Regions from separate parts of the Mesorhizobium sp. WSM4832 genome, predicted to be linked through region 1. Evidence: riboswitches for the same ligand, from Rfam matches in the RefSeq annotation. Region 1 holds a riboswitch; the other holds the start of a gene.
The links. A riboswitch is a leader RNA that binds a small molecule or an ion and turns the genes downstream of it on or off. The one in region 1 is predicted to bind S-adenosylmethionine.
Positions count from the first base shown of each region.

Region 2: it holds a riboswitch for S-adenosylmethionine, as region 1 does, so the genes downstream of both, metX (homoserine O-acetyltransferase MetX) here and AC0L2L_RS32060 (O-succinylhomoserine sulfhydrylase) in region 1, are expected to answer to the same signal.

Region 1 is NZ_JBVVQH010000034.1:30,658-35,068, reverse strand. It holds gene rhaI (L-rhamnose catabolism isomerase) at 1-1,229, shown strand, start outside; gene AC0L2L_RS32065 (2'-deoxycytidine 5'-triphosphate deaminase) at 1,274-2,368, opposite strand; SAM riboswitch at 2,506-2,583, shown strand; gene AC0L2L_RS32060 (O-succinylhomoserine sulfhydrylase) at 2,641-3,831, shown strand; gene AC0L2L_RS32055 (hypothetical protein) at 3,870-4,007, opposite strand; gene apaG (Co2+/Mg2+ efflux protein ApaG) at 4,228-4,411, shown strand, end outside.
Region 2 is NZ_JBVVQH010000008.1:173,288-177,698, forward strand. It holds gene AC0L2L_RS13885 (DUF1330 domain-containing protein) at 1-195, shown strand, start outside; gene metW (methionine biosynthesis protein MetW) at 246-860, opposite strand; gene metX (homoserine O-acetyltransferase MetX) at 940-2,109, opposite strand; SAM riboswitch at 2,204-2,281, opposite strand; gene hisC (histidinol-phosphate transaminase) at 2,417-3,520, shown strand; gene AC0L2L_RS13905 (prephenate/arogenate dehydrogenase family protein) at 3,527-4,411, shown strand, end outside.

The DNA of each region.
Region 1 (4,411 bases):
TCGAGCGCGACTACGCCTCGCTTGGCGAGCGCCTCGACCGCCGCGGCATCGCCATCGACGCGATCCTGGGCAAAGTGGAAAAATTCGGCGTGGCGATCCCGTCCTGGGGCGTCGGCACCGGCGGCACCCGCTTTGCCCGCTTCCCCGGCGTGGGCGAGCCGCGCGACATCTTCGACAAGATCGAGGACTGCGCAGTCATCAGCCAGTTGACGCAGGCGACACCGACCGTCTCGCTGCACATCCCGTGGGACAAGGCCGACCCGAACCGGCTGAAGCAGGCGGCCTCGCGCTTCGGCCTCGGCTTCGACGCCATGAACTCCAACACGTTTTCCGATGCCAAGGACCAGGAACGTTCCTACAAGTTCGGCTCGTTGTCGCATGCCGATGCCGGCACGCGCCGGCAGGCGGTCGAGCACAATCTCGAATGCATAGAGATCGGCAAGACGCTCGGTTCAAAGGCGCTGACGGTGTGGATCGGCGACGGCTCGAATTTCCCGGGCCAGGTCAATTTCGCAAAAGCCTTCGAGCGCTATCTCGACGCCATGCGCGAAATCTATGCCGGCCTGCCGGACGACTGGCGGCTGTTCACCGAGCACAAGATGTACGAGCCGGCCTTCTACTCCACGGTCGTGCAGGACTGGGGCACCAACTACATCATCGCGAAAGAACTCGGCGACAAGGCATTCTGCCTGGTCGACCTCGGCCATCACGCGCCCAACGTCAACATCGAGATGATCGTGTCGCGGCTGATCCAGTTCGGCAAGCTCGGCGGCTTCCACTTCAACGATTCCAAATATGGCGACGACGACCTCGATGCCGGATCGATCGATCCCTACCGGCTGTTCCTCGTCTTCAACGAGCTGGTCGATGCCGAGCTTTCCGGTGCCAAGGGCTTCAATCCCGCGCATATGCTCGACCAGAGCCACAACGTCACCGATCCGATCGAGAGCCTGATGCTGTCGGCGGTCGAGGTGCAGCGCGCCTATGCGCAGGCGCTGTTGGTCGACCGCAAGGCGCTGGAAGGTTTCCAGGAAGCCAATGACGCGCTGATGGCGACGCAGACGCTGAAGACGGCTTACCGCACCGATGTCGAGCCGATCCTCGCCATGGCGCGGCTGAGGACAGGCGGCGCCGTCGATCCGGTCGCCGCCTATCGGGCAGCGGGCTATCGCGCCAAGGCCGCGGCGGAGCGTCCGGCGGTCGCCGGCGGCGGCGGCGGCATCGTCTGAGGTGAGCTGATCTTCCTCCTTGTGGGGGAGATTGGCAGCCTACCTCACCGCGCGGCGCGGAAATGCTTGGAGAGCTTCAGACCCTGCGCCTGGTAGTTCGAGCCGAGATCGGTGCCGTAAAGCGCCTGCGGCCGCTTCAGCATGTGCTCGTAGACGAGGCGGCCGACGATCTGGCCATGGTCGAGGATGAATGGCACTTCGTGGCTGCGCACTTCGAGCACGGCGCGGCTGCCGCTGCCGCCGGCGGCGGAGTGGCCGAAACCCGGATCGAAGAAGCCGGCATAGTGGACGCGAAACTCACCGACCAGCGGATCGAACGGCGTCATCTCGGCGGCGTAGAGCGGCGGCACGTGCACGGCCTCGCGGCTGACCAGTATGTAGAATTCGTCCGGATCGAGGACGAGTTCGCCGGCGCCGCTCTTGTAGATCGGTTCCCAGAAATCGACGACGTCCTGCGCGGCGCGCTTGTCGACATCGACGAGGCCGGTATGATGCTTGCCGCGGTAGCCGACAAGGCCGTCCTTGTCGCCGTCGAGGTCGATGGACAAGGCGATGCCGCCGCCGGAAATGTTGGGCGGCTCGGTGGCGACCAGCATCTCGGCGCGGTGGAGATCACGCAGCTCGCTTTCCGAAAGCACCGCATTGCCGGTGCGGAAACGTATCTGCGACAGGCGTGAGCCGGCGCGCACCACGATCGGGAAAGTGCGCGGGCTGACCTCGAGATAGAGCGGCCCGTGATAGCCGGCGGCGATCTTGTCGAACTCGTGGCCGCGATCCGTCATCACGCGCGTGAATATGTCGAGGCGCCCGGTCGAGCTCTTCGGATTGGCCGAGGCGGATACGTTCGAGGGCAGCGCCAGGCTTTCGAGCAGCGGCACGATGTAGACGCAGCCCGTTTCCAGCACCGCACTCTCGGTAAGATTGATCTCGTGCAGCTTCAGCCGCTCGAGCTTGTCGGCGACCAGATGATCCGGTCCCGGCAGGAAGGAGGCGCGCACGCGAAACGCCGTGTCGCCGAGCCTCAGATCGAGGCTGGCCGGCTGGATCTGGTCGGCATCCAGAGCGCGCGGCGACCTCAGCGCCTTCGCCTCGAACAGCGCCGCGATATCCTGATCCGGAAGAATGCCTGTCTGCCGCAAAGGCTGGCTCCGTTAAGGCCGGTCTCTTTGTGGCGGGTTCTTGCTGCAAAACCGCTGGACACTTTTGCGGAACCTGCCTGGTACAAACCTCTTAATGAAGCCGGCAATTGACGCAAGCGCGGCGCGGGTCTAAAGGGTCGTTATCCCGTGGTGATTTGGCCGGTCGGCTTGCAGCCACGTTAAACAAGTCGCTAAAGGACCGTCGGGCCGCGAGGCCGTATGGACCGGTTGCGACTTTCGCGGCCGGTTTTTTTGTGTCTGGAAGCAGGGCTATGAGCACCAAGAAGCGCAACTGGAAACCTCAGACGGCACTCGTGCACGGCGGGACATTGCGTTCCGGCTTCGGCGAAACGTCCGAGGCGATGTATCTCACCCAGGGCTACGTCTACGAGACGGCGCAAGCCGCCGAAGCCCGCTTCAAGGGCGAGGAGCCCGGCTTCATCTATTCGCGCTACGCCAACCCGACGGTCGACATGTTCGAAAAGCGCATGTGCGCGCTCGAAGGCGCCGAGGATGCCCGCGCCACCGCATCCGGAATGGCGGCGGTGGCCGCGGCACTGCTTTGTAGTGCCAAGGCCGGCGACCATATCGTGGCGGCGCGCGCCCTGTTCGGCTCCTGCCGCTGGGTGGTCGAGACGCTGGCGCCGCGCTACGGCATCCAGGCGACGCTGGTCGACGGCACCGACATTTCCAATTGGGAAAAGGCGGTCAGGCCGAACACCAAGCTGTTCTTCCTGGAAAGCCCGACCAACCCCACGCTGGAAGTTGTCGACATCGCCGCGGTCGCCGCCTTGGCCAACTCCATCGGCGCGCGCCTGATCGTCGACAATGTCTTTGCCACGCCGCTGCAGCAGAAGCCCTTGCTGCTCGGCGCCCATATCGTCGTCTACTCGGCGACCAAGCATATAGACGGCCAGGGCCGCTGCCTCGGCGGCGTCGTCCTGTCCGACAAGAAATGGATCGACGAGAACCTGCACGACTATTTCCGCCACACCGGCCCGAGTCTGTCGCCCTTCAATGCCTGGACGCTGCTGAAAGGCTTGGAGACGCTTCCGCTGCGCGTGCGCCAGCAGACCGAGAGCGCCGGCAAGATCGCCGATTTCCTGGCTGGCCGGCCGGAGATCGCCCGCCTCATCTATCCTGGCCGCGCCGACCATCCGCAGGCGGATGTCGTCAAGAAGCAGATGTCGGGCGGCTCAACGCTGATCTGCCTCGACGTCAGGGGTGGCAAGCAGGCGGCCTTCGCCTTCCAGAACGCGCTCGACATCGTGCTGATCTCCAACAATCTCGGCGACGCCAAGAGCCTGATCACCCATCCGGCGACGACGACGCACAAGAACCTGAGCGATGAGGCCCGCGCCGAACTCGGCATCGGGCCCGGCACGCTCAGGCTTTCGGTCGGCCTGGAGGACACCGACGATCTGCTGGAGGACATCGAACAGGCGCTGAAGGCGGCGAAATAGGGGGCGGCAAGCCGAGCAAGAGAACGCGCGAGCCCGGCTCAAGCGCCCTCTTCCAGTTCGGTCATCGCCTTGGTGCGGATGTCATGGCATTGCCGCGCCATTCGACGGCGCCGCCGAACCAGGCGCGCGCGCAGAAGGGCTGACGGAGCGAGCGCGGCTGCGATAGTCAGTTCCATCGAGATCCGGTCACTCCCGAAAGGCCGCATGCGGCCGTTTCATCAGTCGACGGAGCGCCCGAGTCGCCCGGCACGGTTCGTGCACACCAACATTGTCGTGTGTCACTTAAATGACATTGTTTTTCGGCACTTGCGCTTAAAGGCTGGCAGGATGGTCGGCGCTTCGCCTACTTTAAGAGTGAGCGTGACGAACGTCCCGCGGCGGCAACCGGAGTAGCCCATGTATCGCGCCGTGACGCGCAACATCGAAGTGCTGGTCAGGCCCTTCTATCTGGAGGACCGCTCCGATCCGTCCGAGAACCGCTATGTCTGGGGCTATCAGATAACGATCGACAACCGTTCCGACGAATTCGTGCAGCTTGTGTCGCGCTACTGGCATATCACCGACGGTCGAGGCCGTGTCG
Region 2 (4,411 bases), on a different contig from region 1:
GTCGAGGTCGTCGAGAACAGCTGGCCCGGGCATTTGATCGTCATCGAATTTCCGGACAGGCAGCATGCGCGGGACTGGTACTGGTCGTCCGCGTATCAACAAATCCTCAAGCTGCGCACCGATAACTCTGAATCCGATATCATCTTCGTCGACGGCGTCGAGCACCCGCACAAGGCTACGGATGTGCTTGGCTGACGGGACATCGAGGAGGACCCGGCAAGAACCAGAAGCTTTTGGATGTCGCGTCAGCGCTTCAACAAAAACACCGCCTGCTGGCCGAAGAAGTTCCAGAACCACCAGGGCATCGACAGGCCGATCTTCTGGCCGTTGGCGTCGAGCGCGGTCGCCTTCTCGACGGTCGCGCCGAGCTCCTCGCACAGGTTGACGAAGTCGCGGATGGTGCAGAAGTGGATGTTGGGCGTGTCGTACCAGGAATAAGGAAGGTCCTTGGTGACCGGCATCCTGCCCTTGATCAGCAGCGAAAAGCGCACGCGCCAGTGGCCGAAATTGGGGAAGGAGACGATGGCGCGGTTGCCGATCCTGAGCAACTGGTCGAGCACGACCTTCGGGTTGCGCGTCGCCTGCAGGGTCTGCGACAGGACGACGAAGTCGAAACCCTTGTCGGCGTAGAATTCGAGATCGGTGTCGGCGTCGCCCTGGATGACGGAAAGGCCGCGCGCCACGCATTCGTTGACGCCGCGCTGTGACAGTTCCAGCCCTCGGCCGTCGACCTGCTTGGTCTCCTGCAGAAGCTCCAGAAGCAGGCCGTCGCCCGAGCCGACGTCGAGCACGCGCGAATTGGCCGGGATGAGATCGGTCACGACCTCGAGGTCGACACGCTGGGCGCGGTTGACGGTCATGGCTTCGCCTCCTGGATGGCGCATGATCCCGGCCCGAAAAGTCCGCAACTTTTTGCGTTCGCTGACCTTCGGTTCGGGGTCATGCGCTGAGCCCCCTGGCGCGCGCCGCCGAGCCGATGAAGCCGTTGATGGCCGCGAACAGCTCCGGCTCGTCGAGCAGGAAAGCGTCGTGGCCGCGATCGGTCTCGATCTCGACGAAGGAGACGGAAGCGCCCGCCGCGTTCAAGGCGTGCACGACCGAGCGGCTCTCCTCGGTCGGAAACAGCCAGTCGCTGGTGAAGGAGACGAGGCAGAAGCGCGTCTTGGTACCGGCGAAGGCGTCGGCAAGGCGCCCGCCGTGATCGGCGGCCAGATCGAAATAATCCATCGCTCGGGTCAGATAGAGATAGGAATTGGCGTCGAAGCGGTCGACGAAGGTGATGCCCTGATGGCGCAGATAGCTTTCGATCTGGAAGTCGGCGTCGAAGCCGAAGGTGAGCGCCTCGCGGTCCTGCAGGTTGCGGCCGAACTTGCGATGAAGCGCGGCTTCCGAAAGGTAGGTGATGTGGGCGGCCATGCGCGCGACAGCGAGCCCTTTTTCCGGGCGCTTGCCGAAATCGAGATATTTGCCGCCATGCCAGTCCGGATCGGCCATGACGGCCTGCCTGCCGACCTCGTGGAAGGCGATGTTCTGCGAGGAATGGCGGGCGCCGGTGGCGATCGGCAGGGCGCAGAACACGCGCTCCGAATGGCTGGCAGCCCATTCCAGCACCTGCATGCCGCCCATCGAGCCGCCAAGCACGCAAAACAGCGTTTCGATACCGAAATGATCGACCAGCATCGCCTGCGCGCGCACCATGTCGCGGATGGTGATGATCGGCAGGTCGAGCCCGTAAGGCTTGCCGGTCGCCGGATTGGTCGAGGCCGGGCCGGTCGAGCCGAGGCAGCCGCCGACGACATTGGAGCAGATGACGAAGAAGCGGCTGGTGTCGATGATCTTGCCGGGGCCGATCAGCACTTCCCACCAGCCCGGCTTGCCAGTCACCGGATGGGTGTTGGCGACGTGCTGGTCGCCGGTCAGCGCGTGGCAGACGAGGATGGCGTTGGAACGCGCGTCGTTCAGGGTGCCGTAGGTCTGGTAGGCGATCTGGAATGGCGAAAGCAGCGAGCCGGCGTCGAGCTTCAGCGGCTTGTCGGGGCCGAACTGCAGCATCGGGCTCGACGGATGGTCGGCCTCGTCGTTGGTTCTTGCAGCGCGCTGAGCGGGCATGGCCATCCTCATCCTGTCCACATCGGTTTCGTTCGATGCGGTTGTCCGGCCGGCCACGGACAACAAAAAACCGGCTTGCCGTCGCAAAGCCGGTTACAGGTTGCAAACGGCCCTTTAGCGAGTTGTTTAACGTGGCTGCAAGCCGACCGGCCAAATCACCACGGAAATCTGGCAGCTCTTCTAGGACCAGCGCCGCGCTTCGTCAACGGGTGGGCAGAGTCCTGGCGCAAGCGCCGGCACTCGACATTCCAGCCTGTGGCCTGTATTTCCGCTGCGGCCTTGAAGGCCTTCTCGACGGATTTGTGATATGAAGCAGGATCAGCCCCGGCCGACGCCCCGTGCGGGCATTATGGACATCGAGGCCTATGTGCCGGGAAAAAGCACCGCGCCGGCCGGCGTGACGAAAGTCTACAAACTGTCGTCGAACGAAAATCCGCTCGGGCCTTCGCCGAAGGCGATCGAGGCCGCGCGCGAAGTGGCGGCGAAGCTCGACGTCTATCCGGACGGCTCCGCCCGCCGGCTGCGCGAGGCGATCGCCGAGGTGCATGGCCTCAACCCTGCGAACATCATCTGCTCCAACGGTTCCGACGAGATCCTGGGGCTCCTGGCGCAGACCTATCTCGCGCCGGGCGACGAGGCCGTGTTCACGGAACACGCCTTCATGATCTACAAGATCTACATCCAGGCGGCCGGCGCCAAGCCGGTCGCGGTCAAGGAAACCGACGAGCGCGCCGACATCGTCGCGATCCTCGCCGCGGTGACGCCGGCGACGCGCATCGTGTTCCTCGCCAATCCCAACAATCCGACCGGCACCTATGTGCCGTTCCAGGAGGTGCGCCGGCTGCATGCGTCGCTGCCCAAGAACGTGCTCCTGGTGCTCGACGCGGCCTATGCCGAATATGTGCGGCGCAACGACTACGAAGCCGGCATCGAGCTGGCCGGCAGTTCCGAAAACGTCGTCATGACCCGCACCTTCTCCAAGCTCGGCCTCGGCGGCGCGCGCATCGGCTGGATGTACGGGCCGGCGCATATCGTCGACGCGATCAACCGCATTCGCGGTCCCTTCAACGTCAATGCGACCGCGATCGAGGCGGGTATCGCCGCGATCCGCGACCGGGCCCATATCGAGCGCAGCGTGACGCATAACGAGAAATGGCTGGCCTGGCTCAGCGCGGAACTGACGGGGCTCGGCCTGCGCGTCACGCCCAGCGTCGGCAATTTCGTGCTGATCCATTTTCCCGACGGCAAGAAGCATTCGGCAGCAGCCGCGGACGACTACCTCAGCCAGCGCGGCTATATCCTGCGCCGCGTCACCGGCTACGGCTTCCCCAATGCGCTGCGCATGAGCGTCGGTACCGAAGAGGCCAATCGCGGCGTCATCGATGCGCTCAAGACCTTCCTGAAAAGCTAAAGCACCATGGCATCACCGATGTTCGAGAAGATAGCGCTGGTCGGCATCGGCCTGATCGGCTCGTCGCTGGCCCGCGTCATCCGCCGCGAGAACCTGGCGCGCCACATCGCCATCGCGACGCGCAGCGCATCGACGCTGAAGCGCGCCGAGGAACTGGCCCTTGGCGATTCCTACAGCACCGACGCCAGTGAAGCCGTGCGCGATGCCGACCTCGTCATCGTCTCGGTGCCTGTCGGTTCCTCCGGCGAGGTCGCGGCCGAGATCGCGCCGGCGCTGAAGAAGGGCGCCATCCTCACCGATGTCGGCTCGACCAAGGCCTCGGTGATCGCGCAGATTGAGCCGCATGTGCCGGAAGGCGTGCACTTCATCCCCGGACACCCGCTGGCGGGCACGGAAAAGTCCGGACCCGACGCCGGCTTCGCCGATCTGTTCGAGAACCGCTGGTGCATCTTCACGCCGCTGCCGGACACCGATCCCGCAGCCCTTGAGAAGCTTTCGGAATTCTGGCGGCGCTGCGGCTCCAACATCGACACGATGGATCCGCAGCATCACGACATGACGCTCGCGATCGTTTCGCATCTGCCGCATATCATCGCCTACAACATCGTCGGCACGGCGGACGATTTGGAAGCGGTGACCAAGAGCGAAGTGATCAAATATTCCGCCTCCGGTTTCCGCGACTTCACCCGTCTTGCCGCCTCGGACCCGACCATGTGGCGGGACGTCTGCCTGCACAACAAGGATGCGATCCTGGAGATGCTGGCGCGGTTCTCGGAAGATCTCGCCTCGCTGCAGCGGGCGATCCGCTGGGGTGACGGCGAAAAGCTGTTCGACCTCTTCACCCGCACCCGCGCCGTCCGCCGCTCGATCATCGAGGCCGGCCAGGACATC